4 regions of the Actinoallomurus sp. NPDC050550 genome follow, and region 4 is predicted to be linked to each of the others. Evidence: riboswitches for the same ligand, from Rfam matches in the RefSeq annotation. Region 4 holds a riboswitch; each other region holds the start of a gene.
What was found. A riboswitch is a leader RNA that binds a small molecule or an ion and turns the genes downstream of it on or off. The one in region 4 is predicted to bind cyclic di-AMP.
Positions count from the first base shown of each region.

Region 1: it holds a riboswitch for cyclic di-AMP, as region 4 does, so the genes downstream of both, AB0I04_RS38090 (CHAP domain-containing protein) here and AB0I04_RS06375 (CHAP domain-containing protein) in region 4, are expected to answer to the same signal.
Region 2: it holds a riboswitch for cyclic di-AMP, as region 4 does, so the genes downstream of both, AB0I04_RS36580 (CHAP domain-containing protein) here and AB0I04_RS06375 (CHAP domain-containing protein) in region 4, are expected to answer to the same signal.
Region 3: it holds a riboswitch for cyclic di-AMP, as region 4 does, so the genes downstream of both, AB0I04_RS00650 (NlpC/P60 family protein) here and AB0I04_RS06375 (CHAP domain-containing protein) in region 4, are expected to answer to the same signal.

Region 1 is NZ_JBFAJC010000039.1:11,275-18,755, reverse strand. It holds gene AB0I04_RS38100 (LuxR C-terminal-related transcriptional regulator) at 1-2,198, opposite strand, end outside; gene dhaL (dihydroxyacetone kinase subunit DhaL) at 2,727-3,407, shown strand; cyclic di-AMP (ydaO/yuaA leader) riboswitch at 3,488-3,624, shown strand; gene AB0I04_RS38090 (CHAP domain-containing protein) at 3,636-4,340, shown strand; gene AB0I04_RS38085 (PQQ-binding-like beta-propeller repeat protein) at 4,558-5,949, shown strand; gene AB0I04_RS38080 (S4 domain-containing protein) at 6,120-6,503, opposite strand; gene AB0I04_RS38075 (hypothetical protein) at 6,614-7,481, shown strand, end outside.
Region 2 is NZ_JBFAJC010000035.1:104,615-112,095, reverse strand. It holds gene AB0I04_RS36600 (AAA family ATPase) at 1-805, shown strand, start outside; gene AB0I04_RS36595 (acyl-CoA dehydrogenase family protein) at 849-2,456, opposite strand; gene AB0I04_RS36590 (TetR/AcrR family transcriptional regulator) at 2,443-3,210, opposite strand; gene AB0I04_RS36585 (hypothetical protein) at 3,404-4,006, opposite strand; gene AB0I04_RS36580 (CHAP domain-containing protein) at 4,158-4,922, opposite strand; cyclic di-AMP (ydaO/yuaA leader) riboswitch at 4,936-5,077, opposite strand; cyclic di-AMP (ydaO/yuaA leader) riboswitch at 5,183-5,326, opposite strand; gene AB0I04_RS36575 (sirohydrochlorin chelatase) at 5,895-6,656, opposite strand; gene AB0I04_RS36570 (phosphoadenylyl-sulfate reductase) at 6,638-7,351, opposite strand; gene AB0I04_RS36565 (Insertion element protein) at 7,348-7,481, opposite strand, start outside.
Region 3 is NZ_JBFAJC010000001.1:128,856-136,336, reverse strand. It holds gene AB0I04_RS00660 (hypothetical protein) at 1-778, shown strand, start outside; cyclic di-AMP (ydaO/yuaA leader) riboswitch at 1,053-1,202, shown strand; gene AB0I04_RS00655 (CHAP domain-containing protein) at 1,201-2,187, shown strand; cyclic di-AMP (ydaO/yuaA leader) riboswitch at 2,418-2,583, shown strand; gene AB0I04_RS00650 (NlpC/P60 family protein) at 2,588-3,715, shown strand; gene AB0I04_RS00645 (class II 3-deoxy-7-phosphoheptulonate synthase) at 3,987-5,327, opposite strand; gene AB0I04_RS00640 (hypothetical protein) at 5,504-6,832, shown strand; partial or broken gene tnpA (IS200/IS605 family transposase) at 6,972-7,209, opposite strand.
Region 4 is NZ_JBFAJC010000003.1:418,768-426,248, reverse strand. It holds gene AB0I04_RS06390 (multicopper oxidase family protein) at 202-1,686, shown strand; gene AB0I04_RS06385 (hypothetical protein) at 1,786-2,505, opposite strand; gene AB0I04_RS06380 (hypothetical protein) at 2,664-3,599, opposite strand; gene AB0I04_RS06375 (CHAP domain-containing protein) at 3,868-4,878, opposite strand; cyclic di-AMP (ydaO/yuaA leader) riboswitch at 4,878-5,022, opposite strand; gene AB0I04_RS06370 (hypothetical protein) at 5,498-5,782, shown strand; gene AB0I04_RS06365 (cysteine synthase family protein) at 6,396-7,481, shown strand, end outside.

The DNA of each region.
Region 1 (7,481 bases), on a different contig from region 4:
AGGATGCGTCCGACATGGCCTTCGGCGGTGCGCGGGGCGATGACGAGGGTGCTGGCGATGTCCTTGTTGCTGAAGCCTCGCGCGACGAGCTCCGCGATCTCGCGTTCCCGGCGGGTGAGGGCGCCGGCGACGCCCGTTCGAGCCTGGTCCGCCGTTTCGGGCTCGGTGGGCTCTTCATCCCGGGCTCGGGCGATCGCCTGCTCGGGGGTGAGCCGTCCGCCGCGCGCGTGTGCCGCGGCGAACGCGTCCTGGCCGAGTGCTCGCCTGAGGCCGATCTCGCAGTCGGTGTGCGCACGCGCCACCGGTCCGAGTCCCGGCAGCGATGCCCCGGCCGATCGCCAGAGGGCGTCCGCGGCACCCAGCAGCTCGGCCGCGTATTCATGCCGATCTTGATCGGCGGCGATCCAGCTCAGCGCTTCGACGCAGTGCGCGAGGCCCAGGCGCTCCGCGGGGACACGCGGCGTACGCAGGGCCTGGCGGATCACGCCGGTCGCGGCCCGGGCGTCACCGCGTCGCCACAGGTCCAGACCGCTGATCCATTGCGCGTCCCGGCGGGACCATCGGGCACCGGCCGACTCGCACATCTCCTCGCATTCACGGCATAGAGCGGTGGCCCGGGCGTCGCCCATGAAGACGGCGGCCGTGGCCAGGTGCAGCAGCGTGGTCCACGAACGGCCGTGGTCGCCCGTGGCGCGGTAGTAGGCCAGCGCCCGGCTCAGGAGCGCGCAGGCGCGCGGGTAGTCCTCCTTCAGCACCGCCGCCAGACCGGTCAGCTGGACCACGCCGGCCAGCTGCGCCTGGTCGTCGAGCCGCTCGGCCAGCTCGCGGCACTCTTTCAGCAGCGGCGTCGCTGCCGGGAGGTCGCCGCGCCGCAGGCACAGCCAGGCGTCGGCCCACAACGCCCTGGCCCGTGCGGCGCTGGGAGAGGGATCTGCGGCGAGGGCCCGCTGCAGCAGGCGGTGGCCCTCGCCCAGAGAGGAGAATGACAGTGGATGGCTCCACAACGCGGCGGCCATCTCCAGGCTGGTCCGCTCCTCACCCGGCTCGTTCAGGCAGGACTCCAGCACCGCGGCCCACTCGGCCTCTTCGCCGGTCATCCGGTCGAGCCATTCGACCTGATGAGGGCCGAACCACTCGGCTCCGGCCTGCTCGGCGAGGTCCCGGTACCACTCGCGGTGCCGCCGCCGTACGGCCTGCTCCTCACCCGACTCGACCAGCCGGTCCTGCCCGTACCGGCGCAGTGCCGTCAGCAGCCGGTACCGCGTCCGGGAGCCGTCGGCCTCCCTGCCGAGGATCGACTTCTCCACCAGGCCGGCCACCGCCTCCAGGACGGCGTCGGTGAGGATGCCGTCGTCGCATATCTGTTCCGCCGTCTCCAGATCGCATGCGCCGGAGAAGACCGACAGCCGGGCCCATAGCGTCCGTTCCTCGGCCGAGCACAGGTCGTAGCTCCAATCGATCAGCCCGTGCAACGTCTTCTGGCGCGGACTCGCGACCGGAGAGTCGCTGCGGAGGAGCCGGAAGAGCTGATCCAGCCGATCGACGATCTGCTCCACCGACAGCATCCGCGTCCGCAGCGCCGCGAACTCGATCGCGAGCGGGAGGCCGTCCAGCCGATGACAGAGCCTCGTCACCGCCGCGGCATTGGCGTCGGAGACGGCGAACTCCGGCACGACCGCCGACGCCCGCTCGCTGAACAGGCGCACCGCCGCGTACCGCAGCACCGTGTCCGCCGACGCCTCATCGGTCTCCGGCACGGGAAGCGACGGCACTTCCAGGACATGCTCCCCGTTGGCGCGGAGGAGCTGCCGGCTGGTCGCCAGGATCCGCACATCGGTCGTCAGGCACAGGAGATCCCCGACCAGAACCGCGCACTCGTCGATCAGGTGCTCGCAGTTGTCCAGCACCAGCAGCATCCGTTTTCCGGCGAGATGCCGCGCCAACCCGGCCGAGTCCTCGACGTTCCGGAGGCCGAGAGTCTCCGCGACCATCCGTACGGGCGACTTCGGTGTCTCCGACGCGACCAGGTCGACGAGCCACACCCCGTCGGGGAACGCTCGCCGGGCATCAGTCGCGACGCTCAACGCCAAGCGGGTCTTGCCCACGCCGCCGACGCCGGTCAACGTCACCAGACGGCCGGCGCCCAGCAGCTGCTTCACCTCGGCGAGTTCGCGCTCGCGGCCGATGAAACTCGTCATCTCCGTCGGCAGGTTCCCCACCGGTCGGCCCGTTACGGCTGTACGCATTTCTTCTCCACGTCGGCAGATCGTCCGATCTCCTCTGGCCGGCCAGGACATATGCCCGATCGCCACCGATGAAATGGCCGCCGGCCTGCCGCCTGTGCGTCGTTGCGGGAAGCAGGAGATCATCCGCTGCCGATCTTTGCAGCGGCTCGACCGCCCCGCCGGACATCGGGGGTGGGGACGGTCGGCTGGTTGTAATGAACATCAATCTAGAACTCTGAATTCGGTTCATCAATAGCGAACGGCCTGCGGATTTCATCCGCTCTCAGCATGCGAGACAGATGCCGGACCGCTGCTCTCCGATGCTCTTACGGGGAGGTCACCGTCCGAGACGCCGACACGCCGGTCGGCTTCGGGGCTCCGAACTCGGTTCAGCATCCATGAACCGGCTTCTGATCACCGGGTCGACGAACGTCATGGTCCACAGCGGGCCGCCGCTTCGGCGGCCACTATCCTCGGTGGCCACCCGGCCATCCCGTTGCCATGACCCTTAGCCTGGTCGGTAACGATGTCACCAGACTCACCGCCCTGGACAGCGAAATGGACATCGAGACGACCTTGGCGTGGGTGCAGGGGATCACCGCGGCGATATACCGCGATGCCGACTATCTCACCCGGCTGGACGCGGCCATCGGCGACGCCGATCATGGCGTCAACATGCAACGCGGCTTCTCCGTCGTGCGAAGCACGCTCAATGGCAAAGAATTCAGCACGGTAGGGGAAATTCTCACTAAAACCGGTACCGCGTTGTCGTCGAGCGTCGGCGGTGCGGCGGGCCCGCTGTACGGGATGGCGTTCCGCGCCATCGGCAAGCAGCTCACCGAACCGAGCGTGACCGCCGAACAATTGCTCGGAGCACTGCGGGCCGGTCTGGAGGCGGTTCAGAAACTGGGTGCCGCTCGCCCCGGGGACAAGACCATGATCGATGCCTTCGGTCCGGCTGTGGAGGCGTTCGAGAAGGCCGTGCGCGGCGGAGCCGCCCTCGGCGCGTCCGCCTCCGCCGCCGCGGACGCCGCGGAAGAGGGCATGCGCGCCACCATCCCAATGATCGCCCGCAAGGGCCGTGCGTCCTACCTCGGGCCCCGCAGCCAAGGCCACCAGGACCCCGGCGCCACCTCCACCGCGCTCATCTTCCGCGCGCTCGCCGAGGCGGTGGCACCCTGACGCTCGCCCCCTGGGCGGTCACCGCTCCCGCCACCGCTGTGCCGGACGTGATTTACGCTGTTGTACGAACCGCTCGCACGAGCGAGCGTCCGCTGAATCCGCAGGTCGCGGAGCCGGGGACCCACCGCATCATCGGGGTGAATCGGCACATCGTGCCGTAGGGCAGCTTCCACGCCCGAACCCGTCAGCTAACCCGGTAAGCGGCATGGAAGCCGAAGGAGTACCCCTGTGTCCGCTCGACATCCCCCTCCGTCCGGGCTGAAGCACGCGGCGCTCAAGGCCGCGATCGCCGGTATCACCATCGTCGGTGCCGCCGTGGCCACCGAGCTCTCCGTGAGTGCGGCCCCGCACTTCCGCGTCCCCGTCTCCACGGTGGCCGACCACGATCCGGTCCCGGACCTGGACACCGTGCTCAGGCGCATGATCGTGCTGAAGGGTCACCCCGAGACGGCCTCCGCCGCCGACGTGCTGAAGGTCGCGCTCTCGCAGGTCGGCACGACGGCGGACGCCGCCGGGGGCACCAAGTTCAACCAGTGGTTCATGTCCACCTCGGCCGCCCAGACGGGCGCCCAGCGGTACGGCGGGAAGATCAGCGACTACGCCGACGCCAGTTGGTGCGACATGTTCGTCTCCTGGGTCGGCGCGCGGGCCGGCGCGCCGGGCATCGGAGTCGACGCGTTCACGCACACCCACGCCCAGTGGTTCCAGCAGCGGGGCCGGTGGGGCGCCGTCCCGAGGCCCGGCGCCGTCGTCTTCTTCTCCTTCTCGGGCGACAAAACCGTCGGCGGCATCGAACACGTCGGTCTCGTGGTCAAGGACGATCACGACGGGACGATCGAGACCATCGAGGGCAACACCGACAAGGCCGTCAAGATTCGCATCCGCCCCGTCTCCGAGGTCGTCGGGTACGGCTACCCGGACTACCTCCGATAGCTCCCTACGGGGGCGCGGCGCCATGGCGCGTGGGTGTTCCGGTCGCGTTCCCGGCGGCGGTGGTCGCGTACTCGCGGATCTACACCGGCGCGCCATCCCGGCGACGTGGCCGCCGGGGCCGCGGCGGGCGCCGCGATCGCGCTCGGGATGCGCGGTATCCGCGGTGCGATTGCCGAGCACCCTGCGCGGGACGGCCGGCTGTGGTGAGAATGGGGCCATGGGCAGGGTCGCGTACGGCGTCGCACTCATCGTCCTCACCGCCGCCACGGCATGCGGCTCCGGCGACGGGTCGAGAGCGGACCCCCGTTCACCCGCGCCGAGCGGCGCCGCCACGAGCGCGTCGGCGCCGGCGCGTACGGCGGTGTCCTGGCCGACGTACCACGGGTCGAACGACCGTGCCGGGTACGCCGCCGGATTCCCCGCCCCGCGTACGCTCGCGGACGCCTGGACGGCGCGGCTCGACGGAGCGGTGTACGGGCAGCCGGTCGTCGTCGGCGGCACGGCGTACGTCGGCACGGAGAACGACACCGTCTACGCGCTCGACCTGGCGACGGGGCGGCAGGTCTGGAAGCGGCACCTGGGCACGCCCGTGCCGCAGTCGGCGCTGCCCTGCGGGAACATCGACCCGCTCGGCATCACGGGGACGCCGGCGTACGACGCCGCGACGCGCACGGTGTTCGTCGCGGCCGAGACGACCGGCGGGCGCCACACCCTGGTGGCGCTGAACACCGCCGACGGCCGCGTGCGGTTCACCCGCGGCCTCGACGTCGCGGCCGGCCGCGAAAGTAAGGCGGAACAGCAGCGCGGCGCCCTCGCGGTCGCCGGCGGCCGGGTGTACGTGCCGTTCGGCGGGCTCGACGGCGACTGCGGGAACTACGTCGGCTACGTCGCCGCGTACCAGACCGACGGCCACGGACCGGTCGCCTCGTACGCCGTTCCGACCAGCCGGATGGGCGGCACCTGGGCGCCGTCCGGCCCGGCCATCGGCGCGTCCGGCGACGTCTACGTCGCCGTGGGGAACGGCGCGAGCGTCGGCGGGCCCTACGACGGCAGCGACTCGGTGCTGCGGCTGTCACCCGACCTGTCCCGCCGCTTGTCGTACTTCGCGCCGAAGAGCTGGGGCGAGGAGAACAGCGAGGACCAGGATCTCGGCTCGACGGGCCCCCTCCTGCTCCCGGGAGAGCGGGTGCTCATCGCCGGCAAGACGGGCGACATCTACCTGCTCGACGCGCGCGACCTCGGGGGAATCGGCGGCCAGCACGCCTCCCTGCCCGGCTGCGTCTCCTTCGGCGGGATGGCCCGGTCCGGGTCCTCGGCGTTCCTGCCCTGTGAGAACGGCCTGCAGCGCGTCGACGTCTCCTCCGGCGGCGACCTGCGCCGGGTCTGGACCGCGCGAGCCGCCGTCAAGGGATCGCCGGTCGTCGGCGGCGGCGCGGTATGGACCCTCGACACCGAAGCAGGCGTGCTGCACGCCCTGTCCCAGTCCGACGGGAGCTCCATCGCCTCCCGGCGCGTCGGCACGGTGACCCGCTTCGCCTCCCCGACCCTCGCCGGGTCGCTCGTCCTCGTCCCCACGATGCAGGGGGTCACCGCCGTCGGCGTCCGCTGACACGGGCGACGGCCAAGCGGCGTGGGCCGGCGCCGGCCGTGTGAACCGACGTGAGCCGACTCGCCATCAGGGTCCGCTGACGCGGGCCGATGCGCTATCCGCGCCCGACGGGCCGCCCCGGGCACTCACGCGAGCCGACGGGGTGCGCCGGCGCCGGTCGGCGGGCGTGTTCAGCCCCGGCGGCGGCCGAGGAGCCGCTCGATCTCCCGCCTGTCGCGCTTGGTGGGCCGCCCCGCACCGCGCTCGCGCCGTGCGATCGGAAGCAGGGCCGCACGCGGGGGCGGCGGCGGGCTGTGGTCGGTGTAACACTCGACGGCGACGGGAGCGCCGACCCGCTTGCGTACGACGCGCCGCACCTCGACGATCCGCTCCCGTCCGGCGAGGCGGACACGCACGCGGTCACCGGGCCGTACGGCGGCGGCCGGCTTGACGCGCTCGTCGTTGACCCGGACATGCCCGGCCCGGCAGGCGGCCGTGGCCAGCGAGCGGGTCTTCACCAGCCGTACCGACCAGATCCACACATCGACCCGTACGGTCTCCTGATCCGCCGCCATGGGACAGACCCTACCCGGGTCGGCGGGAGCGGTGCCGAAACGGTCGTTTCGACACCGCGCTAACCGGGCATCATGCATTACTTGCCGTCGACCCGGGTAGTCAGGCGGACATGCGCACCGCCATTTTGGACGTCGGGTCCAATGCTGCCCATCTGAGCGTCGTCGACCTGGTCGCGGGCGGTCCGATCCGGACGGTCGCGTCCGTCAAGGAACCGACCCGGCTGGCCGGGGCCATCACGGCCGGTGGCCGGATCGGCCACGCGGCGGTCGATCGGGTGGTGGGATCGGTGGGCGCGATGGCACACGAGGCCGCGCGCGTCGGCGCCGTCGAGTTGATCCCCTTCGTGACGTCCGCGATCCGCGACGCCGCCAACCGGGAGGAGATCCTCGGACGCGTCGCCGCCGAGACGGGCGTCAAGCTGGGGTTCCTGGCCGGTCAGGACGAGGCGCGGCTGACATTCGTGGCCGTACGCGCGTGGTACGGATGGTCGGTCGGGCCGATCGTGCTGGCGGACATCGGCGGCGGCTCCATTGAGATCGCCACCGGGGACGGCGCCGAGGCGGACACCGCGCTGTCGATGCCGCTGGGCGCCGGCCGGCTCACGCGGGACCATCTGCCCTGCGATCCTCCGCGCGGTAAGCAGGTCGGGCGGCTCCGGGCGCACGTCGCGGACCGGCTGGCCGCCTACGGCGTCGACCGGCTGACCGAGGGGTCGTCCGGCCATCACGCGGTCGCCACCTCGAAGATCTTCAGTCAGCTCGCCAAGCTCTCCGGCGGGGCGAAGGCGGACGGCCGCCAGGTGCTGGAGCGGGCGGCGCTTCGCTGCCGGATCCCCCGCCTGGCCAGGCTGACGAGCGAAGAATGTGCCCGGCTCCGGGGCGTCTCGCGGTCCCGCGCCCGTCACATCCTCGCCGGTGCCGTCGTCGCCGACGAGATCATGAGCGCGCTCGGCCTGAGCCGTCTGGAGGTCTGTCCCT
Region 2 (7,481 bases), on a different contig from region 4:
TGCCGCGATCATGCTCGTGACCTCCACGCCCGAACTGGACGCCGTCCTCGCCGCAAAGCTCTTGGAACTCCTTCAGCGTCCGCTCATCCTTTCCGGCCGCTGGGACGACCTGTCCCGCTGCGCGGCCGCCGTCGAGCACGTCACCGAAGGCCGGGCCCAGGCGACGGCCCAGCGCGTGCAGGCTCGTATCGCGATCCACCGCGACGAGCGGGCCACCGCACGTCGGCTCCTGTCAATCACCCTCGAGCAGGCCCGGGCGACCGGTGATCGCCTCGGTGAAGTCAGCAGCCTCATCCTGCTCGGCACCCTGCATGGCCGCTCCGGCGACCACGACGCGGCGGCAGCCACCCTCGAACAGGCCATTACGGCCGGGCTGACCGCCAACATGCCAGTCCAGATGACCATGGCCCACAACTACGCCGGCGAACAGTACCTCCACCTCAACCGGCCCGATACCGCGCTCTACCACCTCCGGGCCGGGCTCAGCCTGGCCCGCGACAACAACGACGAGGACCTCACGGCCATGGCGCTTTACCTCCTCGGCGCCGCCCACAGCCGCCTCGGCGACCACGACACCGCCCTCATCCACCACCATGACGCCCTCCAACTCGCCCAGGCACGCGGCTCGGCCCACAGCGAAGCGATCGCCCGCCTCCACCTCGGCCGAACCCTCCAGGCTGCCGGAAGGCTCGACGAAGCCGACAAAGCGCTCGCCATCGCGGTAGAAGGCTTCCGGGCGCACGGCGACCACCACAGCGCCGCACAAGCACTCGCCGCCGCCGAATCCCTCAGCGGGACCGTCTGAAAGAAGGTCGTCGGCGGGGTTTTGGCTTTGACCCGCGGCAGGGCTATCCCAGTTTCGGAACGGCTCGTTCGATGATGGCGGTGAAGTCGGATCCGGGCGGGAGGGTGCCGAAGGCGCGGCCCCAGTCGCCGCTGAGGCGGGAGGCGCAGAAGGCGTCGGCGACGGCCGGGTGGCCGTGCCGGACCAGCAGGGAGCCCTGCAGCACCAGGGCGAGGCGCTCGACGACCCGCCGGGCGCGCAGCTCGATCGTCGCCACGTCGGTGAGCGAGTCCTTGACCTCGGCGACGGCGGCGTCCAGCCGCGCGTCGGCGCCCGAGGCCAGGCCGATCTCGGTGAAGAACGCCTCCACCGTCTCCGGCTCCTTGACCATCGCCCGCAGCACGTCGAGGGTCGCGACGTTCCCGGAACCCTCCCAGATCGAGTTGAGCGGCGACTCGCGGAACAGCCGCGGCATGCCGGACTCCTCGACGTAGCCGTTGCCACCGAGGCACTCGAGCGCCTCAGCGGCGTGGGCGGGCCACCGCTTGCAGACCCAGTATTTGCCGACGGCGAGGCCGAGCCGCTTGAACGCGGTCTCGCCGCGGTCGGTGGCCCCGGCCAGGCGGAGCATGAGGACGGTCGCGGCCTCCGACTCGACCGCGAGGTCCGTGAGGACGTTGCGCATCAGCGGCTGGTCGATGAGGTACCGGCCGAACACCTGACGGTGCGCGGCGTGGTGGGTCGCCTGGATGAGTTCCTCGCGCATTCCGGCGGCCGCGCTGATGACGCAGTCGAGCCGGGTCATGTTGACCATCTCGATGATCGTGCGGACGCCGCGCCCCTCGTCGCCGACGCGCCAGGCGACCGCGTCCTCGTACTCCACCTCGGCGGATGCGTTCGACCGGTTGCCCAGTTTGTCCTTGAGCCGTTGCAGGCGAAGACCGTTGCGCGTGCCGTCGGGCAGCACCCGGGGCAGCAGGAAGCAGGTGAGGCCCTCCGGCGCCTGCGCGAGGACGAGGAACACGTCGCACATCGGCGCGCTGGTGAACCACTTGTGGCCGGTCAGCAGGTACGTGCCGTCGGGCCGGGGCACGGCACGCGTCGTGTTGGCCCTCACATCGGAGCCGCCCTGCTTCTCCGTCATCGACATGCCGGCGAGGATGCCCTGCTTCTCCAGCGGCGGCCGCAGGCCGAAGTCGTACGTGCCGGACGTCAGCAGCGGTTCGTACTGCCGGGCCAGCTCGGGCGCGTGGCGCAGCGCCGGTACGGCGGCGTAGGTCATCGAGATGGGGCAGCCGTGCCCCGCGTCCACTCGCCAGACGTAGAACTTCGCGGCGCGGGCGACGTGCGCCCCGGATCGTTCGGTCCACGCCCGGGCGTGCAGGCCGTGGCCCACCGCGACGCGCATGAGCTCGTGCCAGGCGGGGTGGAACTCGACCTCGTCGACGCGATGGCCGTACCGGTCGTGGGTACGCAGCACCGGCGGGTGCTCGTTGGCGAGCCGGCCCCACTCGCGCGCCTGCTCCGTGCCTCCCAGTCGGCCGAGCTCGTGGACGGCCTCGGCCGCCCAGCCGCCGCCTTCGCGGAAGAGCCCGTCCAGGAGGGCGGGGTCGTCGGCCACATCATGGCCGACGAGCGGGGGGACCTGGTTGAAGACCTCATGTGTCGTCATCGACCGCTCCGATGCTGCGCTGGGCGAAGGTGATGAGATGAGCCATCAAGCCGGCCTGCGCGTCCGCGTCGCCGACCGCACGTGCCTGCGCCTTGGCGAGGCCGTCGGCACGCGCCTGCGCGTCGGTGCGGCCGTCGGCATGCGTCTGCGCGTCCGCGCGGCGGGCGGCATGCGTCCGTGCGTCCGCGTCGCCGACCGCAGGCGGCTCGGCGGAGCGGCCGGCGCCGACCGCGAGGGGGCCGACGAGAGCCTCGCCGATGGCCCCGACGAGCGCCGCGGCGCTGACCTCGACGTTCTGCTCGGGGAGCTCGCCGGCGGCGATGCCGCGGCCGATGAGCCCGGCGAGGACGGCGGCGTACGCCCGGCGGAAGACCAGGCGCTCGGCGTCGACGGCGGGATCCGCCGGCTCGGCGAGGAGCGCGTACGCCATCCGCGGGGCCCGCAGGGCCCGGCCCGCGAACGTCTCGATCACCGCCGCGATGCCCTCCGCCGCCGAGCCCTCCAGCGACGCGGCGCGCGCGAACGCGTCGACCTCGCGCTGGGAGGCCACCCGGAAGACCTCCGCGACCAGGTCGGCCTTTGCCGGGAAGTGGCGGTAGACGCTGCCGGTCGCGACCCCCGCTCGCCGGGCGACGGCCGCGATCGAGCAGCCGGCGTAGCCGCGCTCGGCGACGACCGCCAGCGCGGCGGCGCGGATGCGGTCCCGAGAGGCGCTGAGCCGGGCCTCGACACGGGGCGTACGGCGGTAAGGCACGCAAGAATTGAACCTCAGTTCATTCCTTCCCTGCAAGGGTGGCCGTCGGGAAAGACGGAGCCGTCGGTAGGGCAGGGCCGTCGGGAACGACGGAACGGCGCGGGATCACCTCAGGTGAGGGGATCCCACGCCGTCCGGGACCGGCAGGCGAGGGGGGGAGCGGGTGACGCCGTGCCGGTGTCGAGGGGGTGGGTTACGCCTTGCCGGTGGCCGTGGCGTAGCCGGTGCCCGAGTGGCGGTACACGCCGCCGTTGCCCAGTTCCAGCACCTGGAACTTGATCGTGATCGAGTTCGACGCGGTGCCGGTGAGCTGCTGCATCATCTTCTCCGACAGGTCGATGAGCGCCGGCGGGTTGTGCTGCGCGACGGCCCACTCGGCCGGGCCGAAGTCCTCCACGATGCCGATCTCGCTCTTACCGTTGTAGGTGACCTTCACCTTGGTGCCGAGCGGCCAGTACGGGCTGGCGAGCGTGTGGAACGACATCGGCTTGCCGGAGGCCGTCGACGGGTCCCAGAAGGACGTCGCGGTCGAGACGCCGCCGGGCAGGGCGGCCTTTTCCTTCTTGGCGTCCTTCTTGAGGCTCACGAACAGCCGGTCCTTGTTCTCCGTGGCGACGCGCTGCTCGGTCTGCGGCGCCTGCTTGGGCGCCTGCGCGGCGGACGGCGCGGGGGCGCTCTGCGCCGAGGATGCCGACTCCGAGGCGGTTCCGTAGGCGAGGGCGGTGGTCACGCCGGCGCCGGCCAGGGTGACGCCGGCGGCCGCGGTGGCAATGGCCTTCGTCGAGAACCTGATCATGGAATTCCTTTCGGGGGCATGGGGAACGGGGGCATGAGGGATGGGGGCATCCCGGGGCGATGACAGGGGGATTCGTGGGACCGCCCGGGAAGGGAAGACCGGCGCGTGCCGCGTTGCTCGGCGGCGACGCGGCACGCGCCGGCACGGGCGATTACTGGGCGTACTCCGGGTAGCCGTAACCCACGACAGCGGAGGTGTTCCGGGTCCGGACCTTCACGGCGTTGTCCGTGTTGCCCTCGACGGTCTGGATGGTGCCGTCGTGGTTGTCCTTGATGACCAGGCCGACGTGGTCGATGGCGTCGACACCGCTGCCGTTCCAGGAGAAGAAGACGACGGCCCCGGGCTTGGGAACGTTGCCCCAGCGGCCCTGCTGCTGGAACCACTTGGCGTGGGTCGGGGTGAACGCGTCGCCACCGATCCCCTTGACGCCGGCTTCGGCGCCGGCCCAGGAGACGAACATGTCGCACCAGTTGGCGTTGGCGTAGTCGCTGATGGACCCGCCGTCGCGCGCGACGCCTGCCTTGGCGTACGGCGAGGACATGAACCACTGGTTGAACTTGGTGCCGCCGGCTGCGTTCTCGGTCGTGCCGACCTGGGAGACGGCGAGCTTCAGGACGTCCGTGGCCGAGGGCAGCTTCTTCTGCACCTGCGCCTTCGGCTCGGCGAGGGCGCGCACCTTGACGTGCGGGGCGTCGCCCAGGGAACCGGCCGCGATCGCCTTACCCATACTGGGATTAGGTATCTGGGCGACATGGTGGGCCGCGAGGCGGGACGCACCGGGGATCTGTGCGGACAGCGCCGGTCCTGCGGAGGCCACGGTGAACGCGGCCGCGCCGGCGGCGGCGGTGCCGGCGATGACGCCGGCGACGGTCTTACGATCAAGGGTAAAGCGGGGTTTGGCGTGTCGAGGGGACACAGGGGGGTACTCCTTCGGCTTCCATGCCGCTTACCGGGTTAGCTGACGGGTTCGGGCGTGGAAGCTGCCCTACGGCACAGGGGATGTGCCGATTCACCCCGGGACTTCTGGTGGGTCCCCGGCTCCGCTAGGTGCGGATTCAGCGGGTCGCCCGCTCATGCGGGCGGCTCGAACAAAGAGATACGTCTGCCGTCATCGGCTAGGGGTAGCGGTGACGGCCGGTATTCAGATCAGGGCGGACTCGCGGACAAGGTTCTGCTCCTTACTTCCAGTACGCCTACCGGGTTAGCTGACGGGTTCGGACGTGGAAGTCGCCCTACGGCACAGGGGATGTGCCGATTCACCCCGGGACTTCTGATGGGTCCCCGGCTCCGTGATCTTCACGGACTCGACGTTGCCGCTCCCGCTGAAAATGGATCAACGGGTACTTCGCGGGAGTGGCGCGATTTTGGGATATGAACCGTCTCGGCTCTGTACGGAGGCCCTCGCACGCGTCTTCGCGCCGCGCCATCTGCGCTGGTGGGCCGGCCGTGCCGGCGGATGTTCGGGCGGCGCATGGGGAGCGTCGCCGGACTTAGAGGAACATATCAGACAAATACCGACGTGCCAAACATGGCCGTCGGATATTACTCACGTGATCGACACCACAAAGATCGTCATAAAGATCGATCTGGCGCGCCTTATGATCCACTTTTGGTTTCCGGTCTAAGCAATCATGAATGACCGCAAAGGTGCTGAATCGTCCAGGTGTCGCAACAGCCGGGCGGCGAAGAGTATTCCGCACCCCGTCACGATGGGTGACCACAGCCTCGGCAGGAGGCTCGCCGTACGCGCCGGAGCACCGAGAAGACGTCAGCCCGCCGCCACGACGCGCCGGAGCACAGGGAAGGCGTCAGCCGGCCGCCACGACGCGCCGGAGCACAGGGAAGGCGTCAGCCGGCCGCCGCGACGCGCCGGAGCACAGGGAAGGCGTCAGCCGGCCGCCGCGACGCGCTCGCCGCGCGTCAGGATCTCGCGATAGCGCTGCGACGTGATCTCCGCCACCTCCGGCGCGGCGCCCAGCACGGGCGAGACCGCCACCGCCCCGGCCTCCAGGGACTCCTCACGGACCTTGTCCGCGAAGTAGCCCGGGGCCAGGAAGTAGGACGCCATCGCGACTCGCGGCGCGCCCGCGTCGTACAGCATGCGTACGGCCTCGGCAGGGGTGGGACGGGCCGCGGAGGCGTACGCGGGGACGACGGAGTGCCAGCCGCGCCAGGCTCGCGCCATCCGGCCGATCGTCGCGTTCGCCGCCGGATCGCTGGAACCGGCGGCGGCGAGCACCAGAGCGGTGTCCGGGTCGGGGCGGACGCCGACCTCGGCGAGCCGCCGCTCCAGGGCCTTCGTCATCAGCGGATGCGGGCCCAGCGTCGTCCCGTAGTGCAAAGTCAGCCGGGGGTGGGCGCTTCGGACGTCGCGAAGCGCCCCCGGGATATCGGTCTTGCTGTGATACGCCGCGGTGAGCAGCAGAGGGAGCACGACGGCCTCGTCGGCCCCCTCGCCGACGAGACCACCGAGCGCCTGCCCCGGGGCCGGGGGAGCGTGGTCGAGATACGAGGTCACGACCCGCACCCCCGATGAACGACGAACAAGATCGAGAAGTTCCTCGATCGTCGCCGCCGCACGCGGATCCCGGCTCCCGTGGGCGACCGCGACCAGGGGGATCGCCGGAGTGCTCAGAGGTTGATGCCGCATTCGGTCTTTCCGGTGCCGGCCCAGCGTCCGCTGCGTGGGTCCTCGCCCGGCGCGACCTGCTTGGTGCAGGGCTCGCAACCGATCGACGGGTACCCGTCGTACTGCAGCGGGTTCACCAGGATGCCGTGCTCCTCGATGTAGTCGTGGAGCTGGGCCTGGGTCCAGCGGGCGAGGGGGTTGACCTTGACCTTCCCGCGCGCGGCGTTCCACTCGACCACGCGCGAGCCGCGCCGGTGTGAGGTCTCCTCGCGCCGGATGCCCGTGATCCACGCGAGGTACGGCTCGAGCGCGCGGTTCAGCGGCTCGACCTTGCGCAGGTGGCAGCACAGATCCGGGTTCCGGCCGTACAGCCGGGGCCCGAGGTCGCGCTCCTGCTCGGCGACGGTCCGGGAGGGGGTGACGTTGACCACGTTGACCGGGTAGACGGCCTCGACGGCGTCCCGCGTGCCGATCGTCTCGGCGAAGTGGTAGCCGGTGTCGACGAACAGCACGTCGATGCCGGGGCGGACCTTCGAGGCGATGTCGACCAGCACCGCGTCCTTCATGGACGACGTGACGCAGATCCGGTCACCGAAGGTCGCGATCGCCCAGCGGATGATCTCTTCGGCGGAGGCCTCCTCCAGCGCGTCGGCGGCCGATTCGACGATGTCGGTCAGGTCGAGCGCCGCAGGAGCGCGCTCGTACAGGAGCGTCATTCCGAACCCTCCCGTCTGGGAGCACCCGTGGTGCTGAGCGCACCGAGGCCGACGAACCGCAGCCGGAACGCCCGGGTGCAGGCCCGGCAGTGCCAGCCGCCGTCGCTCTCGTACGGCTCCAGGTCCTCGT
Region 3 (7,481 bases), on a different contig from region 4:
CTGGATGCCCGCCGACTGGGGCGGCCGCCCGGTCTGGGTCACCGACGTACGGGACCCGCGGCATCCGCGCACGTTCCCCCAGCCGATCGAACTGGGCCGCAACGACGGGACCACGGACTACGTCCACGACATCCAGGTGGACGCGGCCGGGGTGACGTGGGCGTCCGGACGCGGCGGCGTGCGCGGCTACTGGACCGAGGGGCGGCACTGGGATCCCGTCCAGCGGACCGTACGCGTGGCCCGCGCCTGGGACCCGGTGCCGTACGCGGGCGGCGGCATCAGCGAGGCGGCGGCGCCGTCCAAGTTCATGCACAACTCGTTCCGGCCCGTCGGCTCGACCGCCCACGAGGCGCCGGGCGGCGGCGACCTCGTCTACGCCACCGAGGAGGCGTTCAACCCCGGCTGCGCCGACGACGGCCGGCTCGTGATCGCCTCGCTGCACGGCTCGTACGGAGGTGAGGGCTGGCGGTCGACTCCGGACAAGCCCTTCCGCCTGCGTACGGTCGGCACCTGGAGCGTGGCGGGCCAGGAGGGCAGCCGGACGGACACCGACGACTGCTCGGCCCACTACTTCTCCGTGCACCACGACGTCCTCGTCCAGTCCTTCTACTCGCAGGGCACCCGCTTCCTCGACGTGCGGGACCCGGCGCATCCGAAGCAGGTGGCCTACTTCCGGCCCGCGGACGCAATGTCGTGGGCGCCGTACTGGCACGACGGATACGTCTACGTCGCGGACAACACCCGCGGGATCGACATCCTGCACCCCGACTTCCACTGAGGAAGCGTCGGCCTGAGTGCCGTGTTCGTCACTTTTTCCGGGTGGCGAGCACGGCACTCGGCTTTTCTCGACGCCGTCGCACGGCGCCCTCGAATGGCTGCGCCGCACGTGAGAGCACCTTTTCAGGCGTTACCCGGTCGGCGGGCGGCACACGCAGCTACGCTCGGTGAGCAAGTGATGCCAGACTTTCGTTTCCGAACGCGTTGCCGTAGTTGCGAGAGTTCGGCTAGATTTCGCCGAGATCGGGCTGTGACCAACCTCCAACCAGGGGGTTGCAGGCCGACCGCCTAATCCCGTCGACGCAGCCAGCGGCGCGGGAGCCGGGGACCCATCTGTCCCTCGGGGTGAATCCGTCACGCACGGTAGGGCTCCTCTCTGGTCCGAACCCGTCAGCTAACCCGGTAGGCGGCCTAAGGGGAGATATGGATTCGATAGGTCAGAAACTGCTAGAGGTCGCCAAGAGCCAGCTCGGCTACCACGAGAAAGCCGACGGTTACACGAAGTTCGGCGACTGGTACGGCAAGCATGTCGACAAGGACTCCTCCTACACCGACGCTCCTTGGTGTGACATGTTCCTCGCGTGGGCGGCCAACAAGGCCGGCGTCGAGGACTGGACCGGGCAGTTCGCCTCCACTCCCGACCACGCCGAGTGGTTCAAGAAGCACCACGCCTGGGGCCACAAGGCCGAGCCCGGCGCGATCGTCTTCTTCTCCTGGTCGGGTGGCAAGAGCATCGGCGACATCGAGCACGTCGGCATCGTCGAGCGCGTCGACGGCCACACGCTGCACACGATCGAGGCCAACCACAACAACGCGCTGCTGCGCGCCACCCGGGACATCAGCCAGGTCGTCGGGTTCGGCTACCCCTCCAAGGTGAAGGTGAAGGCCGCCCCCGCGCAGACGGTCCAGACCGACCAGAAGTACGCTCCCAAGCACGCCGCGCCCACGCCCGCGGTCAAGGAGATCGGCCAGGACACCCCGGCCCAGGTCGACACGCACACGGTCGCGTCGCACGACCCGGCGCCCGCGCCGACCTCCCTGCCGGACCAGCAGGCCGCCCTCACCGGGCTGCTCGCCGTCGTCCTGTTCGGCACGGTGGCCCTGGCCGTCGGCAAGTCGAAGGTCAAGGTGCCCGTCGCGGCGCCGAACGTCCGGGTCCGCAAGCGCGGCAAGCACCACCGCATGCCGGTCGAGCTGCCCGCCGAGGTCAGCGTGGCCGACCTGGATGCCGCCGACGCCGGCACCATGGTCATGCCCGTCCTGTCCGCCGAGGCCGCCGCGATGGCCGAGGACAAGGAGTTCTGGGGCAAGATCTCCGAGCTGGAGGAGGACGTCGAGCTGGCGTTCTGGAACACCCTGCACGCGGCGGTGGCCCAGAACAGCTCCGAGTCCGAGTCCGTCCTCTCCTGAGCGAGCGCGTCCGAACGTCACGCCGGTCCCCGTTTCCTCCCGATCCGGAGGGGCGGGGACCGCGTGCGTCTAGGCGCAAAGGACCAGCCTCCGCATCACCCAGAGTGACCATCCTCCGATCCCCCGGGCCATCTCCGCATGTTCCCGTTGGCCGCCCCGTCACTATCCGTTAATCTCCAGCGAGTCGTCACCGGCCGAGAGACGGCCGGACCGCCGAATCGCCCGTCGCGTCAGCCGACGCGCCGGGGAACCGGGGACCCACTCGCGAAGCCACGGGGCAGCTCCGCGCCTTCGCATCCGGGGTGAATCCGCGCCCGTCACCGACGGTGCGCGGTAGGGCTTCTCTTCCGTCCGAACCCGTCAGCTAACCCGGTAGGCGGCTTGAGGAGAGGAGCACTGGATGGCGTCATCGCACCCTGCGGACAGTCGCGATCCCCATCATCCCGGGAAGGGCACGGCCCGCCGTACGGCCGCCGTGACCCCCACGCACGACCCTCAGAAGGCCACAGGCCGTCACACGGCCGCTGCGGCCTCCGCACCGGACCCGCGCCGCCCCTCGAAGACCACAGCCCGCCGTACGGCCGCCGCGGCCTTGGCCCTCGTCGTCGCCGGGTTCGCGTCGCCCGCACTGGCGGACACCGCCCGGCCCGATGCCCGCATCGACGCGCTCCGCCAGCGCGCCGACCAGCTGAACAACCAGCTGGAGCAGCTCACCGAGCAGTACAACGGCCTCAAGGTACGCCTGGGGCAGGCCCAGCGGGCGGCCGTCGTCGCCGGCCAGACCTCGGCCCGGGCCGCACAGGCGCTCAAGGCCATCCAGCACAAGGTCGGCCGGTTCGTCGCGATGCGCTACATGAGCGGCAGCAACGACGACACCCCCGCCCTCCTCGCCGCCTCCGACCCGCGCGCCGTCCTCGACCGGGCCGCCACCCTGCACTACTTCACGCAGCAGGACGACACCGAGATCCGGCAGCTGACCCAGGCCATCCAGAACGCCCAGTGGACCGGCCAGGACGCCCGGGAACGCGCCGCGCAGGCGGCCCGGCTCAGGGTCCAGCTCGCCCAGCAGCGCGCGGCCATCAAGCACGACCTGGAGAAGGTCCGCAAGCCGCTGCTGCGCGACGCCGTCGAGCGCGCCGGCAAGGGCGAGAAGGTGCCCCCCATCCCCGGCGGCCCCGGCAAGGCGGTCGGCGCCGTACGGGCCGCGCTGTCGCAGCTCGGCGTGCCGTACGTCTGGGGCGGCGCGGCGCCCGGCCGGGGATTCGACTGCTCCGGCCTGACCATGTGGGCCTACAAGCAGGTCGGCGTCAACCTGCCGCACTACGGCGGCGACCAGTGGAACGCCGGCGTCCACGTCTCCCGGGACCAGCTCGAGCCCGGCGACCTGGTGTTCTTCTACTCCGACATCCACCACATGGGGATGTACATCGGCGACGGGAAGTTCATCCACGCGCCGCACACCGGCGACCGCGTCCGCGTCGCGGACCTGTCGACCCGCCCGTTCGCCGGCGCCGTCCGCGTCGTATGACGGCCGCCGCCCCTCGGGGCGGGGCGCTCGCGTCTCAGGCGGTCACTTCCCGATGCGGTGGACCCGTGCGACCGTACGGCCCTGGACCGATCGCTTCCGCTACCTCGCGATGCGGAGGGTCGCTGGTGACCGTACGGCCCTGGACCGATCGCTCCCACTACCTCGCGATACGGAGGGTCGCTGGTGACCGTACGGCCCCGGACGGATCGCTTCCGCTACCTCGCGATGCGGAGGGTCTCGGCGGCCGTACGATCCGGGCGGATCAGTCGCGCTACTTCCCGATGCGGTACATCTCGGCGACCATGAACGCGAGGTCGAGCGCCTGGCCGCGGTTGAGCCGGGGGTCGCAGGCGGTCTCGTACCGCTGGTGGAGGTCGTCCTCGACGATGTCGTGGCCGCCGCCGACGCACTCGGTGACGTCGTCGCCGGTGAACTCGATGTGCACGCCGCCCGGGTGGGTGCCGAGCGCCCGGTGCACCTCGAAGAAGCCGGCGACCTCGTCCATCACGTCGTCGAACCGGCGGGTCTTGTACCCGCTCTCCGCCTCGAAGGTGTTGCCGTGCATCGGGTCGCAGATCCAGGCGACCTGGGCACCGCTCGCGGTGACCTTCTCCACCAGGGCGGGGAGGTGGTCGCGGATCCGTTCGGCGCCCATGCGGGTGACGAACGTGAGCCGCCCGGGCTCCCGGTCGGGGTCGAGCAGGTCGATGAGCGCGAGGGCGTCCTCGGCGGTCGTGGTCGGCCCGAGCTTCACGCCGATGGGGTTGCGGATGTGGCGCATGAAGTCCACGTGCGCGCCGTCGAGCTGCCGGGTGCGCTCGCCGATCCACAGGAAGTGCGCGGAGACGTCGTACGGCAGCCCGGACCGCGAGTCGATGCGGGTCAGGGCGCGTTCGTAGTCCAGCAGGAGCGCTTCGTGGCTGGAGTAGACCTCGACCCGGTGGAACTCCTCCGGGTCCGCTCCGCAGGCGTGCATGAACGCCAGTGCCCGGTCGATCTCCCCGGCCAGCCGTTCGTACCGCTGGCCGGCAGGGCTCTCGGCGACGAAGTCGTGGTTCCAGGCGTGGACCTGGCGCAGGTCGGCGTAGCCGCCCTGGGTGAAGGCGCGGGTGAGGTTCAGCGTCACGGCCGCGGCGTGGTAGGCGCGCAGGAGGCGCTCCGGGTTCGGCACCCGGGCCTCCGGGGTGAAGTCGAACCCGTTGACCATGTCGCCCCGGTAGGCGGGCAGCTCGACGCCGTCGCGCACCTCGACCGGCTTGGAACGCGGCTTGGCGAACTGGCCCGCCATCCGGCCGATCTTGACGACCGGGACGCTCCCGGCGTAGGTCAGCACGACGGCCATCTGCAGCAGGGTCTTCAGCTTGTTGCGCACGTCGTCGGCGGTCGCGCCGGAGAACGTCTCGGCACAGTCGCCGCCCTGCAGCACGAACGCCTCACCGCGCGCCACGGCACCCAGGTGTGCCTTGAGCTGATCGCACTCGCCCGCGAACACCAGCGGCGGGAGCTTGGACAGCTGGTCCGCGACGTCGCGGACGCGCGTGGAGTCGGGCCAGTCGGGCTGCTGCGCGGCCGGAAGATCGCGCCATGAATCGAGGAGGTCCACGAGACCCAAGGGTATCGAGCAGGCGACAAGCCCGGGTCATACAACCTGCGTATTCCCCCCTGCTTCGTCCATCTCTCCCCCACTATGACGAGCTCGGTGCCACGCGACCGCCGCGTCGGCCGCCACGAAACTCTGCGATGATGGGCCGATCCCGCAGATCGCCGACGACGCATGAGGTTCTGACAATGAGCACGAACAGCCGCGCCTATGACATCTGGCTCCGCAAGCCGGAGGAGGCCCAGCAGCTCCTCGAGCAGAAGCGAGCGGATCTCGACGGCGACGGTCTGTCCCTGCTGTCCTGGCTTGTCCTCACCAATGAGCGTGACGACCGGAAGGCCGAGCAGATCGCCGGGCAGGCCATCGCGGCCGGCGGTGACACGCGGTTCGCGACGGCGGCGCTGGCCGAGGTCTACAAGTGGCGTGGCGACTACGGCCGGGCCTCGCAGATCGTCCGGCAGGCGCGCGAGAAGTACCCGACGATCCCGTGGTACGCCCTGACGCTGGCCGACGTCCTCAAGGACGGCGGGTGGGTCGACGACGCCGAGACGCTCCTCGAGTCGGTGGTCAACGACTCCCAGCTGCGGCGGCACGCGCTCAAGCGCCTGTCGAAGTGGGCGGTGGACCGCGGTGACAAGCCGCGCGCGCTGAAGTACCAGACGGAGCTGATCGCGCTCGCCCCCGACTACCTGGTGTACGCCTCGGACTACACCCTTCTCGCCTCGCTCCGGCTGGAGGCCGGCGACCCGGCGGGCGCCCGCGACATCCTGCAGACCGGCGCGTCGATCTACGCGCGCAACCAGCAGATCCGGCAGATGCTGCACCAGCACTTCGGCGAGACGCCGCCGGAGAAGGCGCCGAACATCCCGCCGGTCGACGAGCGCGCGGTCGGCGCCCGCCGCGTCCCGATCAAGACCAAGATGATCACGCTGCGCACCGGCATCCTCCCGATCATCCAGGAGGCCACGCAGGGCATGCTGCAGCCGGACGACATCCTCGCGCTGTCGGAGAGCCCGGCGTCGGCCGGCCAGGGCCGCATGATCCCGCTGGAGCTGATCACGCCGGAGGGCATGGCCAAGCAGCTGAGCAAGTTCGTCGGCAAGATCGGCCCGCTGCACAGCCCGGCGGGCATGCAGGGCGCGATCCTCGAGGCGGGCCGGACGAAGGTCATCCTGGGCGCCGCCGCGGGCGCGGCCGGCAAGCTGGTGGGCAAGCGCGGCTGGTTCTACCGTGTCGCGGGCCCCGGCGCGGCGATGATCGACGACGTGGCGGCGGCGCTTCCGCCGCACGACCACCACCTGCTGTTCGGCCCGGGCCGCCCGGACAAGCTGTCCGAGGACCTGTCCGCGGCGCTCGGCTGCCACGTCTGCGTCGTCGACGCCAACCACCTCACCGGCGCGTGGGTCGTCGGGGCGTCCAAGGGCGTCGACCGCAAGTGGGTCGAGAACGTCCTGTCCGACAACCCGGCCGGCAACGAGGACGAGCAGACCCCGATCGTCCTCATCCGCAAGGGTTAGGTCAGAGATAGCAGGAATTGATGTACGGCCCCAGCACCTGCTGGTGCTGGGGCCTAAGCTCATCCGCAAGATGTCAACGACTCGGCCCTGAAGGAACCGGGGCTAGGGCGCGAGCGTGCTTTCCCCGCACGTGATCGCCTCAGGTGGGTCGCTGCTGGTTTTCGATGTATTGGCGGATGGCGGTGAGGGGTGCTCCTCCACAGCTGCCTGCGAAGTAGGAGCCGGGCCAGAAGTGGCCGTCCCACGGGTAGCGGCGGACGTGGGTGCTGTATTCCTTGCGGAGCAGTCGGGCGGAGACGCCTTTGAGGGAGGTGACCGGTTTGGACGGCTGGACTTTCGGGGCGGGAGTGCACGAGCAGGTGAACGTGGTCGCCTTCGCTGCCTCTCCCGGAAGATGTCCCCACGTGATGGTCTCCGGTCGGCAGATCGTCCGCGACGGCCGCCACCTCCTCATCGGCGACGTCCCCCGAGCCTTGACGGCCGCTATCAGCGGCCTGACCGACTGATCTCGCTCGGATTTTCGAATCATCGAGCAGAGCGTCGGCCACGATCGATACGCTCAGTACGCGTCTCGTCACGTAGCGGCAACTAGGGTGAGCGATCCAGTGGAGAAGCTGGAGAAGTGTCAGTTCGGGCATCGGGCCCGGCT
Region 4 (7,481 bases):
CGAGCGACATCTCGGCGACCTGCCCACCGCGCCGTCAACCGGCAGGCGAGCCACCGCCGAGTAAACCCAGCAGACCCGATGATCGCGGTTTCGAACGGACCGCACCATCCGGCCCTGCACCCGTGCCTACGGCCCTATCTCGACCTATCCCCTGACGTTCCCTCCGGCAAAGGACGGGACTTCACCGACGAGGTGTCTTTCATGCCCCCAATAGATCGCCGCGCGTTCCTGCGCACCGGCCTGGCCGCTTCCGGAATGGGGTTGCTGGCAGCCTGCGGCTCCTCCCCCACCGAACCGCGGTGGGTCCAGCCCACCGACGCGCGGGTCACGGCGGCCGAAGCCGCTCGCCGTACCACCGGCCGGACCCGCACCTTCACCTTGAACAGCATCTCGAGCCGCATCGACCTCGGTGGGCCTACGGTCACGACCTGGACCTACGACGGCGTGCTGCCCGGCCGGGAGATCCGGGTCCGCGCCGGAGACGTCATCGAGGCTCGGCTCGTCAACCACCTCCCAGCGGACACCACCGTCCACTGGCACGGACTCGCGCTGCGCAACGACATGGACGGCTCTCCCGACCTCACGCAAAGCGCCGTCAAGCCCGGGCAGACGTTCAGCTACCGGTTCGTCGCCGAGAACCCCGGCACGTACTGGTTCCACCCGCACACCGGCGTCCAACTGGACCGCGGGCTGTACGCACCGCTGATCGTCGAAGACCCCTCCGAACCGGGCGCCTACGACGACGAGTGGACCGTCGTCCTCGACGACTGGATCGACGGCGCGGGGAACACTCCTGATCAGGTGCTCGCGATGCTCCGCAAGGGCATGGGCGGCATGAGCGGGATGGACGGCATGGACATGGGGCCGATGCTGATGGGCGCCAACAGCGACCTGCTCGGCGGCGACGCGGGGGATGTGAAATACCCGCATTACCTGATCAACGGACGGGTCGCCGCGGCGCCCGTGACGTTCCGCACCCGACCTCGCCACCGGGTACGGATCCGCCTCATCAACGCCGGGAGCGACACCGCCTTCCGGGTCGCCCTCGGCGGGCACCGCATGCGCGTCACCCATACCGACGGCTTCCCCGTGGTTCCCATGGACACCGACGCCCTCCTGATCGGAATGGGCGAACGCTACGACGTCGTCGTCACTCTGAACGATGGAGTCTTTCCCCTGACCGCGTTCGCCGAGGGAAAAGGATCCACCGCAAGGGCACTGATCCGCACCGGTTCGGGAGACCCGCCGTCGGCGTCCGCCCGGCTCCGGCAGTTGGCTGGGAAGATCCTCGGGTACGCGGATCTGCGACCGGCTGATCAGGTACGGCTGGCGCCCAAAAAGCCGGACGTCGAGCACCGACTCGACCTCACCGGCTCGATGACGCACTACAACTGGGGGATCAACGGCCGCCCCTACGACCCGGGACGGCCGCTTCCTGTCCGGTCCGGCCAGCGTGTCCGCGTCACCTTCCGGAACCGGACGACGATGTGGCATCCGATGCACATTCACGGCCACACCTTCCAGATCAACGGCAACGGCCCCCGCAAGGACACCGTCATCGTGCTACCGAACCAGACGGTGACGTGTGACTTCGATGCCGACAATCCAGGCCGATGGATGAGCCACTGTCACAACGCCTACCACCTGGAGGCGGGAATGATGACCGTGCTCGGCTACCGCGCCTGACCGGCCGGGCCTTCGACCGCCGCCGGTGGCGGCGGTCGAAGGCGCCCTGGCCCGGCGGGACACCGCGCCGACCACGTCATTCGCCCTGGCGGGTCATTGTCACGTGGTGGAGCGCAACGGACGCTCAGGCGTCGCCCCTGGTGGTGATGCGTCTACGTCGCGGTCGAGGAGGTGAGGCATGACCGCCAACTGTCCGAATTCGTAGAGGGTCTCGATGGCACGCCGCAAGTGATGGGCGGTAGCAGCTCGATGCGCCCGTCCAGGGCCGTCGGCCAGCATCTCGTCGGCGAAATAGATCGTCGCGGACGACTCGGCCAGCATGCGCCGGAGATGGCCGACATGCTCCACACTCGGCCTTGGACCGCAGACACCATCGGCCAGTACGCCGACGGCACGTCGGGCTACGTCCTTCCCCGCAGCGACCATCGCGACCAGGTGGGCACGCGGGCAGGGATCGATCTTGACCCAGCGCGGAAACGGGGTGGGGAAACAAGCCCGCTCGGCCTGACCGCCGGCTTCGGAGGCCTCTCCTCCTGCTCGGGATATCCACGATTCGACCTCGTCGTAGAACACCGAGACCTGCTCTGCCGTTGCCACGGATACGAAACCGGCCGTCTGCGGGTGAGCGGCGTAGTCCGCGTCCAGCATGTGCTCCGCCAGGGTCTGAAGTCCGCAGGCGTTCCAGAGCGATGCCCACCGTTCAGCCGACTTGAGCGACGCCTGCCGTTCGGCGACGACACCGAGACCGTCGCACCACGATCGTCCGGTTTCGCGCAGTTGTTGGCATGAGATGCGGCTCCTCTGCCTGCGGTCCTCCAAGGGATCTGCGGACACCTCGCCACGACGGGCTGCCAGCAGTCGAACCCATGCGGTCGGCCGACCCGGCATTCCTGTCCTCCTCAGCATTCACTACGACTTGTAGGAGTTAAGACGGCGCAACCCCGCCTTCGCAGTCATCGACTTCGCTCGTCGGCTGATCAGCCGATCCGCGCATCCGCCGACGTGAAGACCGACACGACGATGCGGCGTGCGAACAGCGGCGTTTCGCCGGGACCCGTGACGTCGTAGGTGAAGTGCTGCAACGGCCACAGACGGATACCGCCGATGGTCACCCGATGCCGCACCTCATAGACGGCAGGCCACGGACAGCGGTGGAAACTGCCCAGGCGTTCCCCGGTCCGGTCGACGGCGAAGGCGATCGCCCCCGTCCGCAACGCGGCATCGATCTGGGCCTGGATACGGGCCGTCGCCATCGGGCAGGTGTCGGTCGCCCACATCCTCTCGAGCATGACGCGTGCCGGCGGAAGCGCCCGCAGGTCGTCGCGCTGGTGGGGATCCGTCAGACACCAGGGGTCGACCTCCGCCGGCACATGGGCGACCAGTGAGACCGCCCTCGTCGTGTCCCGGCGGTCGAGGAGCTGCGGCATCGCGAGGAGCTGACCGAAGACGTACAGCGTCCGGACCGCGTAACGCAGGTGGATGTCCGGCGGCGTCAGCAAGGTCATCCCATCGCCGCCGGAGGACGATCGCTCCGCATACGCGATCGCGTCCATGGCGCGCGCGAGCATCCGCCGGAACTCTAGGAGATCTTCAGATCGGCCGTGCGATGCGTGTGCGTCGTCGTCGGCCAGGGCGACCATACCCCGCGCGTGGATCGCCCGCGTGGCCATCACGGTGGCCGTCAGGAGCGGAGCGGTGGTCCCGCCCTCATGCCATGGCGGTGGTTCCGCAGGCAGATCAACATGGTTCTCGATCCGATACGTCGGATCGAGCGCTATTCGACGCGCCTGGAACAGCCAGCGCTCGACCTGCCCGAACGATGCGAGGATCCGAGTCGCCGCCTCCCCTTGGACCTCGCCGTCGTCGTACGGCCGCACCGCGTCGAGCAGGTGCTCGCCGATCGTTTGCAGCACGTAGGCGTTCCAGACGCAGAGCAACCGTCTCGCAGCGACGTGGACACGGTCCGATGTGCCGACAGACCGGCTGAGAAGTTCGCGTCGCCACCGCTCGGCGTCTTCGAGCTCTCGACGGACGAGACGCCCAACACGACGGTAGTCCTCAAGAGTCCGCACGGAGACCAGGCCGTCGAGGGCTCGCACCGCTCGAATTCCATCGGCTGAGGAGGTCGTCATCCGGTGGCCGCCCGGAGGAATGCCCTACGGTGAAGATGGCTGGAGGCATTCAACGGCCGCGTGACGTCCCCGACCTCGACGAGGCCGCCATCGGTCGCGTATCGGCCACGACCGAGTGCAACGAGTCCCAGAAGTCGAGCTCGGCGTCCTCTTCGAGCTCAGCGATCCTCCCCCAGAACTCCCGGTCCTCGGCATGTGCCGCTGCCGCCGCCGTCAGCGCGGGCATAAGGGCGGTGCTCGCATCGGCCTCGTCAAGGTGAGCCACCGTGACATCGGCCGGCAGTTCCACCGGAGTGCGGTGGTGCCGCCCCCGCTTACGAAGCTGCACGCCGGACGACGGCACCGGCACCTTGGACTTGGCGATGGCCAGCGCAACCGTGCCGAACACCACAACGGCCAAGAGCCCGGTCAGCGCGGCCCCTTGCTCGATGAGCGGGGACGGCTGGTCGGGGGTGGACTGGGAGGTGCGGGCGATGTTCGTCGCCGGGTCTGAATCGGTGACGAGGGACGTGACGGACGGCGGTGGAGCCGAGTGCCTGGGCACGTACTTCTGCTCGGTCTTCTCTACCCTCTGCTCGGTGCCCGGGATTGGCCTGCCCTTGACCTTCACCTTCGCCGGGTAGCCGAACCCGACGACCTGGCCGATGTCGCGGGTGACGCGCAGCAGCTGATCGTTGTGGTTGGCCTCGATCGTGTGCAGCGTGTGGCCGTCGACCTTCTCGACGATGCCGACGTGCTCGATGCCGCCGATGCTCTTGTTCCCGGAGAAGGAAAAGAAGACGATCGCCCCCGGTTCGGGCTTGTGCCCCCACGCGTGATGCTTCTGGAACCACAGCGCGTGCTCAGGGGTGGAGGCGAACTGCCCCGCCCAGTCCTCGACACCGGCCTTGTCGGCGGCCCAGGCCAAGAACATGTCACACCAGGGAGCCGTCCTGTAAAAGGACCCCTTGTCGACGTGCGTGCCGTACCAGTCTCCGTACTTGGTGTAACCGCCGCTCTTCTCCGCGTACCCCAGCTGGCTCTTGGCGATCTGCAGCAGCTTCTGCCCTACCGGATCCATCTCTCTCCCTACGCCGCCGACCGGGTTAGCTGACGGGTTCGGGCCAGGAGAAGCCCTACCGCACACGCGGATTCACCCCAGAGAACGCATGGGTCCCCGGCTCCCGCGCCGCGGCAGCAGTGCGGGATTAGGCGGGTCAGGCCGTACCTTCCGGGTAGAAGGTAGATCGCAGCCCAACTCCGACGCAATGTAGTAGCAATGCCGCGAACGCGGCAAGTCCCCCTGAGACGCACCACGGACGGAAGCGTCCCATCTCACCGGTCACGCCCAGGTTGGACACATACCGCGACGATGATCGATTTCCCAGGTGGCACCCACCCGATGATCCTGATACACGGTGGAGGACACGCCCGCCATGGGGCCGACTCGGGCCCGCCGATGACGCCATCACGACACCGCAGGGCCGCGAGTCGGGTTGCTTCACCCGGCTATGCTCACTAACCCTTGTAGGAGATACCATCGATCACCTCTGTAGCGAAATGCCACTTCCACCGCGACGCCCCGTTCAGCGGACAGCCGGTTCGGCCATTCAGACCATCAGCCCGACACGGCACCCGCACCGGTCCGCCGTACGGCCCACCTCTGGACGCGAACGACCACTCGCCGGAACCGGGGTGCCGTGCGGCGCGTAACGGTGACCTTCGAACATACGGAGGGCGGCGGATACCCGACGCGGATCGAAGGTGAGGATGGCCTCGTCTGGCGGGTCGAAGCCGTCGTCGGGTGCTGGCGGCATCCCGATCTGGGAAGGTACCGCTTCATCCCGGGACATCGAGCCGAGGCGGAACGCTGGCATCTGACCGTCATCGGCCCACTACCCTGCCGTCCGTCTTTCATCGGCGAACACGAAGTCGTTCTGCGCACGTTCGGCGAGCACATGAGCTGGTACTTGGATCTGAGCTGAGCAGAATCACCCTCCGATCCACCAAACCATTAATGAGTCTCCACCTTCACCTTAGGCGGGCATAGCAATCTCCCACCTAGGGTTGTCAACGTGGTGGAGTTCGCCAGAATCACCGTATTAGGTCGGGACCGCACCGCCATGCTGGCGCGGGGCTTCCTGTCACTATTCGCGTTCATGGCGTACGGGTGCGCATGTGTCCCTGTAGGGCATTTTCACGGCGACTCTCACCTTGGTTCTGCCGTCACTTATTCCCTTCATTCGATTGCCGCCGAGTTCGAGCACGCCGACTGCGGCAACGGCGGGGATAGATGCCACGACGAACTCCCAATGGGCTCGACCCTGGACAGCCGGACAATAGCGACTATTTTGTCCCAGTTCGCTCCAGCCATCTCCCACATCCTGCCGATGATCGGGTGGGTGAGCGCTGAGGAGAGCGGACGGGAGCGGTCACCACCGACACCATCACCCGCAAGTCACCTGGAGGCACGCCTGACGAGGGCGACCGCCCTGGCCGTGCTGTGCGTTTTTCGATCCTGATCAGTGGCGTGCGCCGGACGCCGTACCGGCGCGGAAGGCCAACGGTCACGCCGCACACTGGTCAGGAGCATCACCCATGCAGACAAGGCACACGTGTGTCCCAGAACTCCTGGACGTCATCGGATCCACTCCCGTTGTACGTCTTCGCAATCTGACGACCCATAATGAGGCCCAACTCATCGTCAAACTGGAAAGCGCGAATCCGGCGGGCAGCCTGAAGGATCGGCCGGCCTGGTACATCATCGAACAAGCCGAGCGGACGGGACTGCTCGCCACCGGCGGCACGATCATCGAGTCCTCATCAGGAAATTTCTCCATCGCACTCGCGATGATCGGCGCCTCACACGGCTATCGAGTGATCGCCATCGTCGACCCTAAACTCACTCCTACCAATCGCGGCCTGCTGGAGGCGTACGGGGCGGAAATCATCCTCGTCGACGAACCCGATGACTCCGGTTCGTACCACAAGACACGGATCGCGCTCGCCAACAGGCTGCAACACCAGATCCCGGGCTCATTCCGCCCCGATCAGTGCTTCAACCCGCTCAACAGCGAGGCGCATTACCAGACCACCGCTCAGGAACTGCTCGACCAGGCCGACCACCTGGCGGCGGTCGTGTGCACCGTTTCCACCGGAGGTCAACTCGGCGGTATCGCCCGCGCGGTGAAAGAACGCTCTCGGGTCGTGGAGGTGATCGGCGTTGATGTCGAGGGGTCGACCGTGTTCGGTGGCGAACCACGCCCCTACCTCACACCCGGCGTGGGGCTGAGCTGGACACCGAGCAATCTGTCGGACCTATCGCTGGTGGACGAGGTGTACAAGATCACCGACGAGGACGCCTACCAGGCGTGCCGCACCCTGGTGCGTTCCGAAGGCCTGCTCGCCGGCGTCTCCACCGGTGCGGCGCTCACCGTCGCCCTCGCGAAGGCGACCCGTGGTCATCCCGGCGAACAGGTGGCCTTCCTGGCCTCCGACCGCGGTGAACGGTATCTCGCCACCGCCTTCAACGACGACTGGCTGAGCGCCCACGGACTCACCACCACCGCCGACCCGGAGGCCCTGCGCAAACGTGCCCAGGAGCTGATGCCGTACTCGACGAGGCCGGCCGAGGAGTGCGCGAACCACCTGCCCGGCCTGGCGGCCGAGCTCGGTTCGCCCAGC